DNA from 2 places in the Cupriavidus sp. 291-E7 genome. Region 2 is predicted to be linked to the other one. Evidence: riboswitches for the same ligand, from Rfam matches in the RefSeq annotation. Region 2 holds a riboswitch; the other holds the start of a gene.

Region 1 (7,717 bases), on a different contig from region 2:
TGGCGACGCTGTCCAGCGGTAACCTGGCCGTGTCGCTGTTGTGCATGACGATTGCCACGGCGATGATGTGGTCGGCCTACACGGTGTTCTGGGCCATTCCGTCGCAGTACCTGAAGGGGGATGCGGCGGCCGGTGGCATCGCGCTGATCAATACCATCGGCCTGATCGGCGGGTTTCTCAGCCCAACGATCATTGGCTGGGTGCGCACGGCCACGGGCAGCATGCAGGCCGGCCTGCTGGTCATGGTGGCGTTGCTCGTAGCTGGCGCCCTGACGCTGCTGGCCAATCGCATGCCGGCATCGCACGGCAGCGTGGCCGCCGCCTGACACAACCAATGAGAATGCATATGGAGATGTCCTTGTCACCCCGAATCCTGATCGCCGGCTTCCAGCACGAAACCAATACGTTTGCGCCGTCGAAGGCTACCTACACCAGCTTCGAGCGCGGCGAGGGCTTTCCGGCCATGTGTCGAGGCGACGATGTGCTGGCGTTGCGCGACGTGAATATTCCCGTGGGCGGGTTCATCCAGGCAGCGGAACGCAACCGCTGGTCGCTTTGCCCGGTGATCTGGGCCGGCGCGAGCCCGTCGGCGCACGTGACCGAGGATGCGTTCGAGCGCATCGCCAGCGAAATCGTCGCGGCCGCGCGGGCGGGCGGCTTCGACGCGATCTACCTGGACCTGCACGGCGCGATGGTGGCCGAGCACGTTGACGATGGCGAGGGCGAACTGCTGGCGCGGCTGCGTGACGTGATCGGTCCCGGCGTGCCGCTGGTGGCCTCGCTCGATCTGCATGCCAATGTCACCGAGCGCATGCTCGACGCCGCCGATGCACTGGTGGCGTACCGCACCTATCCGCACGTCGACATGGCGGAAACCGGCGTGCGCGCTGCGGAGTTGCTACAGCCTCTGCTGGGCCGTTCGATCCGCTGGCACGTCGCGGCGCGGCGCCTGCCGTTCCTGATTCCCATCAACGGCATGTGCACGATGCTGGAACCCGCAAGCGGCCTGTACGCGGCACTGGAGGACGCCGAGCGCAATGCGGTCGTGTCGCTGTCTTTTGCACCGGGATTTCCGGCAGCGGATTTTCCGGAGTGCGGGCCGGTCATCTGGGGCTACGGCGAGGATGCCGATGCCGCCGAAGCTGCCGTCCAGTCGCTTTACGACCGGATGCTGGCGGAAGAGGCCGCCTGGGAGGTGCCATTCCTGTCGCCCGACGACGCGGTGCAAGAAGCCATGCGGATGGCCGAAGGCGCAACGCGGCCGGTCGTGATTGCCGATACCCAGGACAATCCTGGCGCGGGAGGCGATTCCAACACGATGGGGATGTTGCGCGCGCTGCTGCGTCATGGTGCGCGGGACGCGGCGATTGGCCTGATCTGGGACCCGACGGCGGCCGCGACAGCGCATCGCGCGGGCGTTGGCGCGGTGATCGACATCGCGCTTGGCGGAGTGTCCGGCGTGCCCGGAGACGAGCCGCTGCAGGGGCGCTTCGAAGTGCTCGGCTTGTCGGACGGCGTGTGCCGCTTTGGCGGGCCGATGATGCACGGCATGGTGGCCGACGTCGGGCCTGTGGCGCTGCTCGGCATGGGCGGGGTACGGATCGTGGTCAGCAGTGGCAAGGCACAGATGCTCGACCGCAATCTCTATCGCGTTGGCGGAATTGAGCCAGAGGCGATGAAGATCCTTGTGAACAAGAGCTCAGTGCATTTTCGCGCGGACTTTCAGGGCATCGCGCATGCCGTGCTGGTGGCCAAGGCACCCGGACCGATGACCGCCGATCCGGCCGATCTGCCCTGGAAGCACTTGGCACCCGGCATCCGTCTGAAGCCAATGGGCCGGCCGTTCCAGGGCTGATGCGCGGGTAGCGCCCGTTCAGAGCTTCTGCTGCGCCGCCAGCCGGAAGATCTTTGCCCAGCGGTTGGCGGTATCGCGGTCCGGTACGGGAATGGCCCATTCGGCCTGCTTGTGGTGCTGCAGTGCCACGACCACATACCAGTGGCCCTGGCGCGCCTCGGGCCGCGCGCCGTCGATGTCCGCAAAGATCATGACTTGGCGCTGGCCGCCCATTTCCAGCACGCCGTTCTTGCGTTCGGCATCGATCCTGAGGTTGCCCCAGTCGCCGCGCAAGGCCAGGATGCGCTCGCCCTTGACGCGCCGGCCGTGAATGGCGCGGTAGCGGCGCAGCCATGCCATGAACAGCGCGGTCAGCGCGGCGAGCACCGCAAGCACGGCGGCGGTACCGGCCAGCATGCCGGCCGCGGCCGCCACCGTCTGGTAGAGCCGGACCATCCCGTAAACAAAGGCGGCGATGACCGCGAGGCCAAGAAGGATAATGGGCACGTCTGGTTTCCGTAGTGTTGCCGGGTGGTATTGACGAGTGTGGCGCCGTGGCGGATGCCCGCCAGCGTCGGACAGCGCGGGCCTATAATGGTTCGCCCCCGCACTGCCTGGCGAAGGGGCGCTATCCGGTTCGGCCACTCGTCAATGCCATCGTATCCTCTCGTCCTTTGCCTGACCATTGCCGTGGTGTGCAGCGTGGGCATGGCTGTCGCAGCGTGGCCGCGGCGCGATGATCCCACCGTGCGCGCGTTTCTGCTGCTGGCCGCCGGCGTGGCCATCTGGAGCGGTGGCCGGTTGCTGGAGATCAGCGAGACGGAACTGGCTGGCCGTATCTTCTGGGCCAAGCTGCAGTATGTGGGCATCGTGGCCGTGCCGATTGGCTGGCTGGTGGCGATGGTTCACCTGAGCCGCCCGCGCTTTGTGGTGCCCTGGTCGATGCTGTGGGTGCCGGTGTTTGCGGCATTGCTGACGCTCGTGCTGGTCTTTACCAATGAGCGCCACCATCTGATCTGGACCACGATCGAGCGGATGCCACCGGGCGTGGCGCCTGGCGCGGTATTCCATCACGGCATCGGCTATACCGCCGCGGCGGCCTGGACGTACGCGATGCTCGGTCTGAGCATGTACTTTCTGGCCACGGCCGAAGTGCCGAACGCCGCGTTGTCAGTGCGCGGCCGCAACGTGCTGATGGCCGGGCTGATGTTGCCGCTGGTCACGCATATCGCCTACCTGTATCGCTGGACCAGTCCGCTGGGCGGCGACCTGACGCCCGCCACGTTTTCGTTGATGACGTTGCTGGTCTGGTTCTGTGCGCTGCGCACGCACCTCGACGATACGGGGCACTATGCGCGGCTCCGCGTATTCGACACGATCCGCGAGGGCTGCGTGATCCTGGGCGCCGATGGGCGTATCGTGGAATTCAATCCTGCTGCCGCACGGCTGGTGCCGGAGTTGTGCCGTGGGCAGATTCCGCCATCGATCTGGCACGACGCATTGAACGCAGCGGGCGAGGTGTCGCCCGTCATTCCGGACGGGGCCGGGTACGAAGTGGCGGTGGAACCGGTACGTCGCATGGATGGCAAACAGATCGGTCTGCTCGTGTTCATGCGCGACATCAGCCGCTACCAGTCGCGCGAGCTGGCACTGGCCACCCAGCTCGGCGAAACCACGGAGCAGTTGTCGCGCGTACAGGCGGACCTCGACATCGACGCGCTGACCGGCATTCCGAACCGGCGCTACTTCCAGCGCGAGTCACACGAAGCTGTGGCGCGTGCGTTTGAGCGCGGCACGGAACTCGGGCTGCTGATCCTGGACGTCGATCTGTTCAAGCAATTCAACGATCTTTACGGACATCCACGTGGTGACGAATGCCTGCGGCAAGTGGCGGCGGCGCTGACTGGCGTACTGCGCGGCGCGCAGTTCTGCACGCGCCTTGGCGGCGAGGAATTCGCCGTGGTGTTGCCCGATTCCTCGATGAAAGAAACGCGCGGCATTGCGCGCAGCATGGTGGCGGCCGTGCGCGAACTTGGCATTCCGCACAACGGCACGCCTGTGCAGCCGTATGTGACGATCAGCGTGGGCGCCGTGTGCGCGGTACCGGAGGCCGCGCGGCTGGAGCCGCTGCTGCATCGCGCCGACAGTGCGATGTACCGCGCCAAGCGTGCTGGCCGGAATCGTTATGTGCTCGACGCCAGCGTGTATCTGGGGGTGCAGAACAGTTGATATCGAGGCCGGTTGAAAAAGGGCTTGCAAATTCCGAAAGCTTCTGTAGAATTCGCGGCTCGCGTCGCAGCAGCAATGCAGCGAAACGAAGCCCAGATGGCGGAATTGGTAGACGCACTAGGTTCAGGTCCTAGCGGTGGCAACACTGTGGAGGTTCGAGTCCTCTTCTGGGCACCAATTCAAAAGCCCTGCTCATTGAGCAGGGCTTTTTTCATTTTGGCCAGGCCATCGATGCAGCGTCGGGAGTTCTCCCCTCTCCCGCTGCGCGGGAGAGGGGCCGGGCGAGAGGGTCAGCGCCTCAAGCCGCCACGCCGCTTGCGCCTCCGCCAACGGCCACGCACCCGTCCTGCGGCACCGCCTGCCGCACCACATCGCCCACCATCTCGGCCGTCACCGCCGACAATGTCCAGCCCAGATGCCCATGCCCCGTGTTGTAGAACACGTTGGCCGCATGCCCACGCCCAACGCGCGGCATCATGTTCGGCATCATCGGGCGCAACCCGGCCCAGGGCACCACGCTGCGTGTGCTCACGCCCGGGAAGCACTGCTGCACCCAGTCGATCAGCGGACGAATACGGTCGGCGCGGATATCGCGGTTGACGCCGTTGAACTCGGCCGTGCCGGCCACGCGGAACCGGTCCACACCCAGACGGCTGGTCACGAGCTTGGTCTCGTCGTCGAGCAGGCTCACGGTCGGCGCGCTCGCCTGGCTTTCGGCATCGTTCAGATTCACGGTGATCGAGTAGCCCTTGACCGGATAGATGTTGACGCGGTCGCCAAGCTGCCGGGCAAAGCCGCGGCTGGCTACGCCCGCGCAAATCACCACGCCGTCGAAGTCGCGCGACGTCGGCAGGTTATCTTCCGCCGATACCACGGTCACGCGCCTGCCAGTGGTCGATACGGAACGCACGTCCTGGTTGTACAGCGTCTGCACGCCCAGGCGCCGGATCGCAGTGGCCAGTCCGCTGGTGAACTTGTGGATATCGCCGGTGGAATCGCTCTCGGTGTAGTAGCCGCCGTAGTAGGTGCCGGCCAGAGTCGGCTCGATGTCACGCATCTCTTCCGGCGTGACCGGCCGGCGTTCCAGCCCGCCATCGGCCAGCAGCTTCGACACGCGGCCGGCATGTTCGAACCCCGACTTGTCCCGATAGATATGCAGGATGCCGCGCTGCTTCAGGTCGAAGTCGATGCCTTCGGCCTGCGCCCAGGCAAACAGGTGCTCGCGTGCCGCAACGGCCAGCCGTGCCGTCTCGACCGTATTGGCACGGTAGTGCGGAATCGACGCGATGAATTCGGCAAACCAGCTCAACTTGTGCCACGAGGGGCGCGGGTTCACCAGCAACGGTGCATCGGCGCGCAGCATCCACTTGATGCCCTTGGCCAGGGTGGACCAGTGCGTCCAGACTTCGGCATTCGATGCCGACAACTGCCCGCCGTTGGCGAAGGACGTTTCCATCGCGGCATAGCGATGCCGCTCGAACAGCGTAACGGAGAAGCCGCGTTTGGAGAGGGCGTAAGCGGTCGTGACGCCGGTAATACCGCCGCCGATCACTGCAATGGTTTTCATGTGGAAGGTCTTCCAGGACGTCATGGGGTGGCAGTCCACGGCGCACCATGCGCTACGCGGACGCCCCCTCTGTCCTTGACCTGAGAGATTCGCAATGCCGCGTGAAAAAACGGGCATCGCTTGCTCCTTCGGTACCACCGGCCGACGTACAAGCCGGGGGTTCTTCAGAGTGCACTGGCGATACCGGTCCTTTTGCCTGAGAGTTTCCGGGGCGGTTGCTCCTTCGGCGCCGTGCTGCCTGATGGCAGGCACGGACTCTCCCGAGATCGCGGGATACAGCGGTGGCAACTATGCCACAGAACTTCAGGAATCCGCTATCGGGATTTCCAGCATGGTCAGGGCTGGGCAGTCAGAAAGCGTTGCGCCAGCCGCACCCAGGCGGCGGCACCGAGCGGCAATACCTGGTCGTTGAAGTCGTAGCCGGGGTTGTGCACCATGCAGCCGCCGAACTCGCCCTCGCCGTTGCCGAGGATCAGGTAGCAGCCCGGTACGGCATTGAGCATCCATGCGAAGTCCTCGCTGCCGTTCAGCCCCTTGGGTGCGTGCGTCACCACCTGATCCGCGCCAACGAGTTCCGTGCAGACTTCCTGCGCCAGCGCCGTGGGTGCCGCCGCGTTGACCATCGGCGGTGTGAGCTGGCGATAGTCGATCTGCGCCGTCACACCGTGTGCCTGCGCGGTCAGGCTCACGATCTCGTAGATGCGTGCTTCCACCAGTGCGCGGGTTTCGGGGCGCGCGGCGCGCACATTCAGGCCAATTTTGACTTCTTCGGGAATCACGTTGTGCGTGGCACCGGCGTGGATGAAGCCGACCGAAACCACGGCGGTGTCGTCAGGCGCGACGTTGCGCGCCACCACGGTCTGCAGTGCCGTGATGATCGCGGCCGATGCCGCGATCGGGTCCTTCGATCGATGCGGCATCGCACCGTGGCCGCCAACGCCGCGAATCGTGACGTCGGCAACGTCGGACGATAGGCTCACCGGACCTTCGAGCACGCGAAACGATCCGGCGGGCACGCCGGGCATGTTGTGCAGTGCAAACACGGCGTCGCACGGAAAACGCTCGAACAGGCCATCGTCGATCATCGCGCGCGCGCCGCACAGGTTCTCTTCGTCGGGCTGGAAAATCAGGTTCAGCGTGCCGTCGAAGCTGCGCGAATCGGCCAGCGCCTTGGCCGCGGCCAGCAGGATCGCGGTGTGTCCGTCGTGACCGCATGCATGCATGCGCCCAGGCGTCTTGCTGGCGTAGGGCAGGCCCGTGGCTTCGACAATCGGCAAGGCATCCATGTCGGCGCGAATGCCCAGCCGCCGTGTGCCATTGCCCACCTTGAGTTGCCCCACCACGCCGCTTTTGCCGATGCCGGTGTGCACGTCGTAGCCCCAGCTTTCCAGTAGCGTCGCCACCAGCCGGCTGGTGGCGCCTACTTCGAAGCCAAGCTCGGGTTGGGCGTGAATCTGCCGGCGGATATCGACGAAGGTTTCGGTGTCGATGGCGGGCAGCAGGTGCGGCAGGAGCTGGAACGGCGTCAGGGTCGGTTCGCGGGTCATGGTTTCGGTCTCGCAGAGGTTCAGTGTTCGCGTTTCTCGGCAATGCGCAGCACGGCGGTCAACGCCAGTACCCCGCACGCCATCATGTAGAAGGCCGGTGACATCGGGTTGCCGGTCTTTGCCAGCAGCCAGGTGACGATGAATTGCGACGAGCCGCCGAACACGGTGACTCCCACGCTATAGATCACGGCCAGGCCAGTCGCCCGTACGCCGGCCGGCAGCATTTCCAGCAGCATCAGGAACAGTGGCGTGGTGCCGAGGTTGATGCTGGCCGTGAGCAGGGCGGACAGGCACAGCACCAACGGCACGCTTGGGTAGTGGTTCATCAGCCAGAACGCGGGATAGACGGCGATCAGGCTGAACAGCAGCGATCCGGCAACCAGCGGCTTGCGCCGGGGGAGCCGGTCCGCCAGCGTGCCGGCGGCCAGCGAGACGACCAGCAGCGTGACGCCCGTGACACAGCCGGACAGATACGACAGCGACGCCGGCATATGCAGCACGCGAATCATGTACGTCGGCATGAAGAACACCACCAGGTAC
Region 2 (7,717 bases):
CGCAGGTTGATGCCGCGCTGCGTGGCGGTGGCGTGGAAGGCATCGGTGTTGAAGCCGGTTTCCAGCGTCAGCGTGTCGAAGAACGTCGCGTTGACCGGTGCCAGACCCAGCGTCTTCAGGCCGGCGGCCAGCGTGGCGGTCAGGCGGTGCACACGTTGCGCAATGCGCTTGAGTCCCTGAGGCCCGTGGTAGACGGCATACATCGACGCCATGACGGCCAGCAGCACCTGCGCGGTACAGATGTTCGAAGTGGCTTTCTCGCGGCGGATATGCTGCTCGCGCGTCTGCAGAGCCAGGCGATAAGCCTTGTTGCCCTGCGCATCGATCGTCACGCCTACCAGGCGGCCCGGCATCGATCGCTTGAAGTCGTCCTTGACCGCCATGTAGCCCGCGTGCGGACCGCCGAAGCCGAGCGGCACGCCAAAGCGTTGCGAGTTACCCACGGCTACGTCGGCACCCCATTCTCCCGGCGCGGCGATCAGCGTCAGCGCCAGCAGGTCGGCGGCGGCCACCACCAGGCCACCAGCGGCATGCACCGCATCGGCAATGGCGCGGTAGTCGTTCACATCGCCATTCACGCCGGGGTATTGCAGCAGCACGCCGAAGGCATGCGCCTGCGCGGCGTCCGCGGCGGGGCCGACCTTGACCTCGATGCCCAGCGGCAGCGCGCGCGTGCGTACCACTTCCAGCGTTTGCGGCAGCACGTCGTCAGCCACGTAGAACGTGTTCGATGCGTGCTTGTTCACGCGCTGCAGCAGCGTCATGGCCTCGGCGGCGGCGGTGCCTTCGTCGAGCATCGACGCATTGGCAATGTCCAGGCCGGTCAGGTCCGTGATCATCTGCTGGAAGTTCAGCATCGCTTCCAGACGGCCCTGCGAGATTTCGGGCTGGTACGGCGTGTACGCGGTGTACCAGGCAGGGTTTTCGAAGATGTTGCGCAGCACCACGCCCGGCGTGAGCGTGTTGTAGTAGCCCTGGCCGATGAAGCTCTTGAGCACGCGGTTCTTGTTGGCCAGGCCGCGCAGCCGTGCAAGCGCGGCTTCCTCGGTCAGTGGCGCGGTGAACTCGCCCAGCGACATGCCGTCGCGGCGGCGGATGGCGGCGGGTACCACGGCATCGATCAGCGCGGTGCGGCTGTCGAAACCAAGGACCTTGAGCATGTGCTGCTGTTCGGCGGCATCGGGGCCGATATGGCGGGCGGCGAAGGCGTCGCGCGCCTCCAGTTCGGCCAGCGTGGGCCGTGCTTGGGCGGCTGCATTCATGGGAAGCGGGGCGTTCATGGCAAGGGGTCTCGTCGAGCGGGCGGCGGCAGGTGGTCGGCCTGGCCGCCGCGCGCGGCATCAAACTGTCAGCGCAATCAGGCGCCGACGCTGGCCTTGTAGGCGTCGGCGTTCATCAGGCCGTTCACGTCGTCGGCGTTGGCCGGCTTCAGCTTGAACAGCCACGCGTCGAACGCGTTGGTGTTGACCGATTCCGGCGAGGCCGAAGCGGCGTCGTTGACCGCGATCACTTCGCCGGCCACCGGCGCGTAGATGTCGGAGGCCGCCTTTACGGACTCGACCACGGCGAGCGCGTCGCCGGCGCCAACCGACTTGCCCACTTCAGGCAGTTCCAGGAAGACGATGTCGCCCAGGGCGTCCTGTGCGTGGTCGGTGATGCCGATCGTCAGCGTGCCGTCGGACTCAACGCGCACCCATTCGTGCGACTCGGTGTACTTCAGGTCAGCGGGGAAGTTCATGAGGTTCTCCGTCAATTCAGTGTGTTTCTTGTTTCAAGCACCCGGTCCGCAGCAGGTTGGGCTCGAGCGGACGGGTGGAAGGGCGACCGTTGGGTGTGAAGCCGGGCGATGCCTCAGCTCACGAGTGCCTTGCCATTGCGCACAAACGGCAGTTTAACCACAGTAGCGGTCAGTTTGCGGTCACGAATCTCGACCTGGACGTCGGTGCCGGGCACCACGTCCTTCGGCAGGCGGGCGAACGCGATCGACTGCTGCAGGCTCGGGCTGAACGTGCCGCTGGTGATTTCGCCGTCGCCGGCCGCGGTGATGACTTTCTGGTGCGCGCGCAGCACGCCGCCCTTGTCGCGCAGGATCAGGCCCGCGAATGTCTGCTTCTGGCCGCCGGCCAGCAGGGCCGATTTGCCGAAGAAATCGCGCTCGCTTTGCAGGTCGACGGTCCAGGCCAGGCCCGCGTCGAGCGGCGAGGTGTTGATGTCCATGTCCTGGCCGTACAGATTCATGCCGGCTTCCAGGCGCAGCGTGTCGCGCGCGCCGAGACCAGCCGGGCGTACGCCGGCGGCGGACAGCTTTTCCCAGATACCGGCGACGTTCTCGGCCGGCACCACCAGCTCGAAGCCGTCTTCGCCGGTGTACCCGGTGCGTGCGACCATCAGCTCGCCCATTTCCGGGTCTTGCACGACCAGCGCGTTGAACGGCTTCAGTGCATCGGCGGGCTGGGTGGAGGGGAAGGCTTGATAAACCTTGGCGCGTGCGTTCGGACCCTGGACGGCCACGATGGCCAGATTACCGGCGCCGGCCGGGGCCACGTCGCCACGGCGCGGCGTGATCGTCACGTCGCTGCCGGTGGCCGCATTGCGCGACCGGATCCATTCGATATCGCCGACGGCCGTGCTGGCGTTCACCACCAGGCGGAAGTGGTCCTCGGCAAAGAAGTAGACGATCAGGTCGTCGATGACGCCGCCTTTCTGGTCGAGCATGCACGAATACAGTGCCTTGCCCGCCGTCTGCAGCTTGTCCACGTTGTTGGCCAGCAGCCCGCGCAGGAAGGCGCGCGTGTTGGCGCCATGCAGGTCGACCACGCACATGTGCGATACGTCGAACATGCCGGCATCGGCGCGCACGGCGTTGTGTTCCTCGATCTGCGAGCCATAGTTGACCGGCATGTCCCAGCCGCCGAAGTCGACCATGCGGGCGCCGAGGGCGCGATGAATAGCGTTGAGGGGCGTGGCCTGGAGCGTCATGAATATCCTCGGGGGCGGTTCGAAAACGAAAAAAGGGTCATCCGCCGCAACGATCGGCGCACCAATGTGCAACCAATCCGCTGCGGCGGATGACCCCTCTGTCCTCGATACCTGAGAGATTACGGACCCTCGCTTGCGCGTAGGCTCCGTGCGCCCCTTCGGTGGACATGCTCACCCTGCATGGCAGTGGCGGATGTCGCTCTCCAGAGTGCGGCATGCATCGTGTGCATGTTGCATGCCGATCCGGTCGGTCCGTGGTGCCTGAGAGTTTTTGGGTAGTTCCCCTTCGGCGGCGCAGTCGCTGCGCGCTCTCCCGGCCGGATGCGCGAGAATGTACGGGACCGGTCTGCCTTTGTCAAACACACCTGACGCCGACGGCAGGTCTCGCCCCCAGGCCGGCGAATTAGCGGCGGTCCTTCGTCACGACGTTGCCGACCACGCCACCCACCGCGGCGCCGCCCAGCGTGCCGAGCGCGCTACCGTCGGTCAGTACGGCACCACCCAGCGCACCGGCGCCCGCGCCGATTGCCGTGTTCCGTTGTTTCGGGGTCATGTCCGCGCAGCCGGCAAAGCCAGCCAGCACGGCACCAATCAGCGCGACCTTGGAAAGTGTGCGAAGCGTCTTCATGATGGCTCCTTCTTTTCAATGGTTTGTCATCGTTTCGATGTGTTTGGTCTGGTGGTCCGAACCGGTCGCGCAACGCGCGAGACCCGCGCGGTCGTGCAAGGTAAGAGGCAAGCTCCGTGCCCCGCGTGCCCCCGCTTTACGATTGTTACCAGCCTGAAACGCCGCTTGTCGGACGCTGTCCGACACCGGGCTGAAAGACATGAAGCGCGTGTTAACATCGACGCCTTTGGCGCGCCGCGTCGCACGTGCGCCTTGATACATCCCGCCTGCATCGTTTCCCTGCCCCATGACCCACGGACTCAACGCCGCGCAATCCGAAGCGGTTCGCTACCTGGACGGCCCCTGCCTTGTGCTGGCTGGCGCCGGCTCCGGCAAGACGCGCGTGATTACGCAAAAGATTGCGCACCTGATTGAGGACAAGGGGTTCGAACCGCGTCACATCGCCGCCGTCACTTTTACGAACAAGGCGGCCAAGGAGATGCAGGAACGCATCGGCAAGCTGATGGAAGGCAAGACCACGCGCGAAGGGAAGCGCATTCCACTCAAGCAGCTGACGGTTTGTACGTTTCACTCGCTTGGCGTGCAAATCTTGCGCATGGAAGCCGAGCATGTCGGGTTGAAGCCGCAGTTCTCGATCATGGATTCGGACGACTGTTTCGGGCTCGTGCAGGAGCAGCTCGCCACCACCGACAAGAAGCTGATCCGCAGCGTGCAAGGCACGATCTCGCTGTGGAAGAACGGCATGGTCGATCCGGAGACCGCGCTGGCGCAGGCCGCCAATGCCGACGAGCATCAGGCGGCGATGGTCTATCGCAACTACGTGGCCACGCTGCACGCGTATCAGGCGGTGGATTTCGACGATCTGATCCGGCTGCCCGCCGAGCTGTTCGCACGCGATGAAGCCGTGCGGCTGAAATGGCAGAACCGCCTGCGCTATTTCCTGGTGGACGAATACCAGGACACCAACGCGTGCCAGTACCAGTTGCTGAAGCTGCTGGCCGGCGGGTCGCACCTGCGCGCACCGGCCTTTACGGCCGTGGGCGACGACGACCAGGCCATCTACGGCTGGCGCGGCGCCACGCTGGATAACCTGCGCCTGCTGCAGACCGATTTCCCGGACCTCAAGGTCGTCAAGCTCGAACAGAACTATCGCTCGACCGTGCGCATTCTCGAAGCGGCCAACGCGGTGATTGCGAACAACCCCAAGTTGTTCGACAAGAAGCTGTGGTCCGAGCATGGTATGGGCGATCCGATCGCGGTGCATCCGATGAACGACGAAGAGCACGAGGCGGAGTCGGTGGTGTTCCGGCTATCCGCGCACAAGTTCGAGCGTCGGGCGCAGTTTCGAGACTATGCGATTCTCTATCGCGGCAATCACCAGGCGCGGCTGTTCGAGCAGATCCTGCGGCGCGAGCGGATTCCCTATGTGCTGTCCGGTGGCCAGAGCTTCTTCGACAAGGCCGAGATCAAGGACATCTGCGCCTACCTGCGCCTGATCGCTAACCCCGACGACGATCCCGCATTCATCCGCGCCATTACCACGCCGCGCCGTGGCGTGGGCAATACCACGCTCGAAGTGCTGGGCACGTTCGCGGGCCAGGCCAAGGTTTCGCTGTTCGAGGCGGCGATGATGGGCGGTATCGAGGCCAAGCTGCAGCCGCGCCAGCTGGAACCGCTGCGTGTGTTCTGCGAATCGATGGTGCGGCTGGCCGACCGTGCCGCCAAGGACCCAGCGACCGTCGTGCTGGACGATCTGATGGAAGGCATCCACTACGAGGCCTACCTGTACGACACGTTCGACGAACGCCAGGCGCAGTCGCGCTGGACCAACACGCTGGAATTCCTGGACTGGCTCAAGCGCAAGGGCACGCGACCCGAAGCGGATGGCGAGGGCGAGGCTACCGGCTTCGACAACGCCGATGGTTTTGGCGACGAAGGCAAGAACCTGCTGGAACTGACGCAGACCGTGGCGCTGATGAGCATGCTCGAAGGCCGCGAGGAAGATCCTGACGCGGTAAGACTGTCGACGCTGCATGCATCGAAAGGCCTCGAATATCCGCACGTGTTCCTGGTGGGCGTGGAAGAGGGCATCCTGCCCCACACCCGCGAGGACGAAGACCTTGGCGACGACAAGATCGAGGAAGAGCGCCGCCTGATGTATGTGGGCATCACGCGCGCGCAACGCAGCCTGCAGATCAGCTGGTGCAAGAAGCGCAAGCGCGCGCGCGAAACCTATTCGGTCGAGCCGTCCCGCTTCATCGCCGAGATGAAACTGGAGGATGGCCCCGCACCGCAGGACGCGATGCCTGCCATGAGTCCGAAGGATCGGCTCGCCGGCCTGAAGGCGCTGCTCAACAAGCCTGCCGCAAGCTGACGTTGATACAAGGCCGACAAGACGCCGGAGTACAGCCTTACTACGATTGCCACCGCGTGAGAACGTCTCGGCGTTCCTGCGACGCACCGTGCCCGCCCTTCGGTTGCGGTGCGGCTGGGCGCATGCGAGCCCGGCTTCTTCCCTGTTGAACGCTCCCGGATGCGGCAGCACCGGGAGCGTATTTTTCTCCGGCCGGCACACAGCGCCAGCGCCACCACCTTCGTGGCACGGGGCAGGCCACATGTGGCCCTTTCCGCACGTATCAACTTTGATACAAAGCCGGCATCGCCTGTAATCTCCTGGCTGGTACATTGGCCGCTCGGAATTTCCGCGTCTTTCTTATTTCCACACCACATGGACCTGTCGCAAAACCTGCCCATCCGCCTGCTGATCGTCGACGACGATCCCCAGATCCGCACCATGCTTGCCGAATACCTGGCCACTTTCGGTATGGAGGCGGAAGGTGCCGAGGGTGGCACGGCAATGCGCGCAGCGCTGGGTACGCAGGAGTACGACCTTGTGATCCTGGATCTCTCGCTGCCGGGCGAGAACGGCCTGACGCTGTGCCGGGAAATCCGCGAGCGCAGCGACCTGCCAGTGATCATGCTGACCGCGCGCGCCGAGCTGGCCGACCGCGTGGTGGGTCTGGAGGTGGGCGCGGACGACTACGTGACCAAGCCGTTTGAAATGCGCGAGCTGGTGGCTCGCATCCACACCGTGCTGCGCCGCAGCCGTGGCGAGGTGCGCCGGACGACGCCCGCCGCTGGCGGTCACGAGATGCGTTTCGGATGCTGGCGCCTGAATGCGACGCTGCGCCAGCTCGTCGATGCCGAAGAGACCGTAGTGCCGCTGTCCAATGCGGAATTCCGCCTGCTGCTGACCTTTATCGAGAACCCGAACCGGGTGCTCGACCGCGAAATGCTGATCAACAATGCGCGCGGCCGCGACCTTGATGTGTTCGACCGCAGTATCGATCTGCTGGTATCGCGCCTGCGCCAGAAGCTGCGTGACGATCCGCGCGACTCGTCGCTGATCCGCACCGTGCGCGGCGAAGGCTACGTCTTCACCGGCAACGTGGAGCACTGACGGCATGGCTGCTGCGACGCCGCCGTCGGCTGACGGCGCATCGGTTGTGCGTCCGGACCCGCGCGCCGGCGAACCGGCCCGGCGCCGCCGGTTCAATTCGATGTTCATGCGGTTGTTCTTCGTGATGACCGCCATCATGCTGGCCGTGCACGTGCTGGGCGTGACCGTGATCGAGAGCGTGTTTCCACGCCCGGGATCGGAGCGCTACATGGAGCGCATGCGCCGGGCCGCCTCCGAAGCCGAAGCCGCCGGCCGGCTGCTGCCCGGCCCGCCGCCCAACCCGCTCGAAGGCGTGTTCATGCCCGACCATCCACCGGGCCCGCCGCCTGGCATGCGCGGCAATGAACCGTTCGACTTCGATGGCCCGCCGCTGCGTCCCGAAGCGTTCCGCGAACGCCGTCCTGGCGATTGGCCGCCGGGGCCGCCAAAGGGATTCCATATCCGTGGCATCTGGCCACCGCATCTGGGGTTGCTGTTCCAGCTGGCGGCCATCCTGATCGCGTCCTGGGTGGGCGCCCGCCTGCTGGCGCGGCCAGTGCAGCAACTGGCCAGCGGAGCCAACCGCCTGGCGCAGGACGTGCACGCGCCGCCGCTCGATGAAGACACCGGTCCGGCGGAAGCCCGCGATGCCACGCACGCGCTGAACCTGA

What was found. Region 2 has a riboswitch for glycine ahead of gcvT (glycine cleavage system aminomethyltransferase GcvT). Riboswitches for the same ligand answer to the same signal wherever they lie in the genome.
Region 1: another riboswitch for glycine. It lies ahead of AC3FLX_RS01750 (D-amino acid dehydrogenase); the one in region 2 lies ahead of gcvT (glycine cleavage system aminomethyltransferase GcvT).

Annotation. Positions count from the first base shown of each region.
Region 1 is NZ_JBYOJV010000001.1:375,124-382,840, forward strand. It holds gene AC3FLX_RS01725 (MFS transporter) at 1-326, shown strand, start outside; gene AC3FLX_RS01730 (M81 family metallopeptidase) at 359-1,855, shown strand; gene AC3FLX_RS01735 (hypothetical protein) at 1,874-2,341, opposite strand; gene AC3FLX_RS01740 (histidine kinase N-terminal 7TM domain-containing protein) at 2,486-4,063, shown strand; tRNA gene AC3FLX_RS01745 (tRNA-Leu) at 4,154-4,240, shown strand; gene AC3FLX_RS01750 (D-amino acid dehydrogenase) at 4,362-5,630, opposite strand; glycine riboswitch at 5,690-5,804, opposite strand; glycine riboswitch at 5,805-5,903, opposite strand; gene AC3FLX_RS01755 (M20 aminoacylase family protein) at 5,966-7,177, opposite strand; gene AC3FLX_RS01760 (MFS transporter) at 7,198-7,717, opposite strand, start outside.
Region 2 is NZ_JBYOJV010000007.1:168,321-176,037, forward strand. It holds gene gcvP (aminomethyl-transferring glycine dehydrogenase) at 1-1,280, opposite strand, end outside; gene gcvH (glycine cleavage system protein GcvH) at 1,358-1,738, opposite strand; gene gcvT (glycine cleavage system aminomethyltransferase GcvT) at 1,852-2,979, opposite strand; glycine riboswitch at 3,068-3,196, opposite strand; glycine riboswitch at 3,218-3,305, opposite strand; gene AC3FLX_RS14480 (YMGG-like glycine zipper-containing protein) at 3,383-3,607, opposite strand; gene AC3FLX_RS14485 (UvrD-helicase domain-containing protein) at 3,894-5,981, shown strand; gene AC3FLX_RS14490 (response regulator) at 6,336-7,067, shown strand; gene AC3FLX_RS14495 (ATP-binding protein) at 7,072-7,717, shown strand, end outside.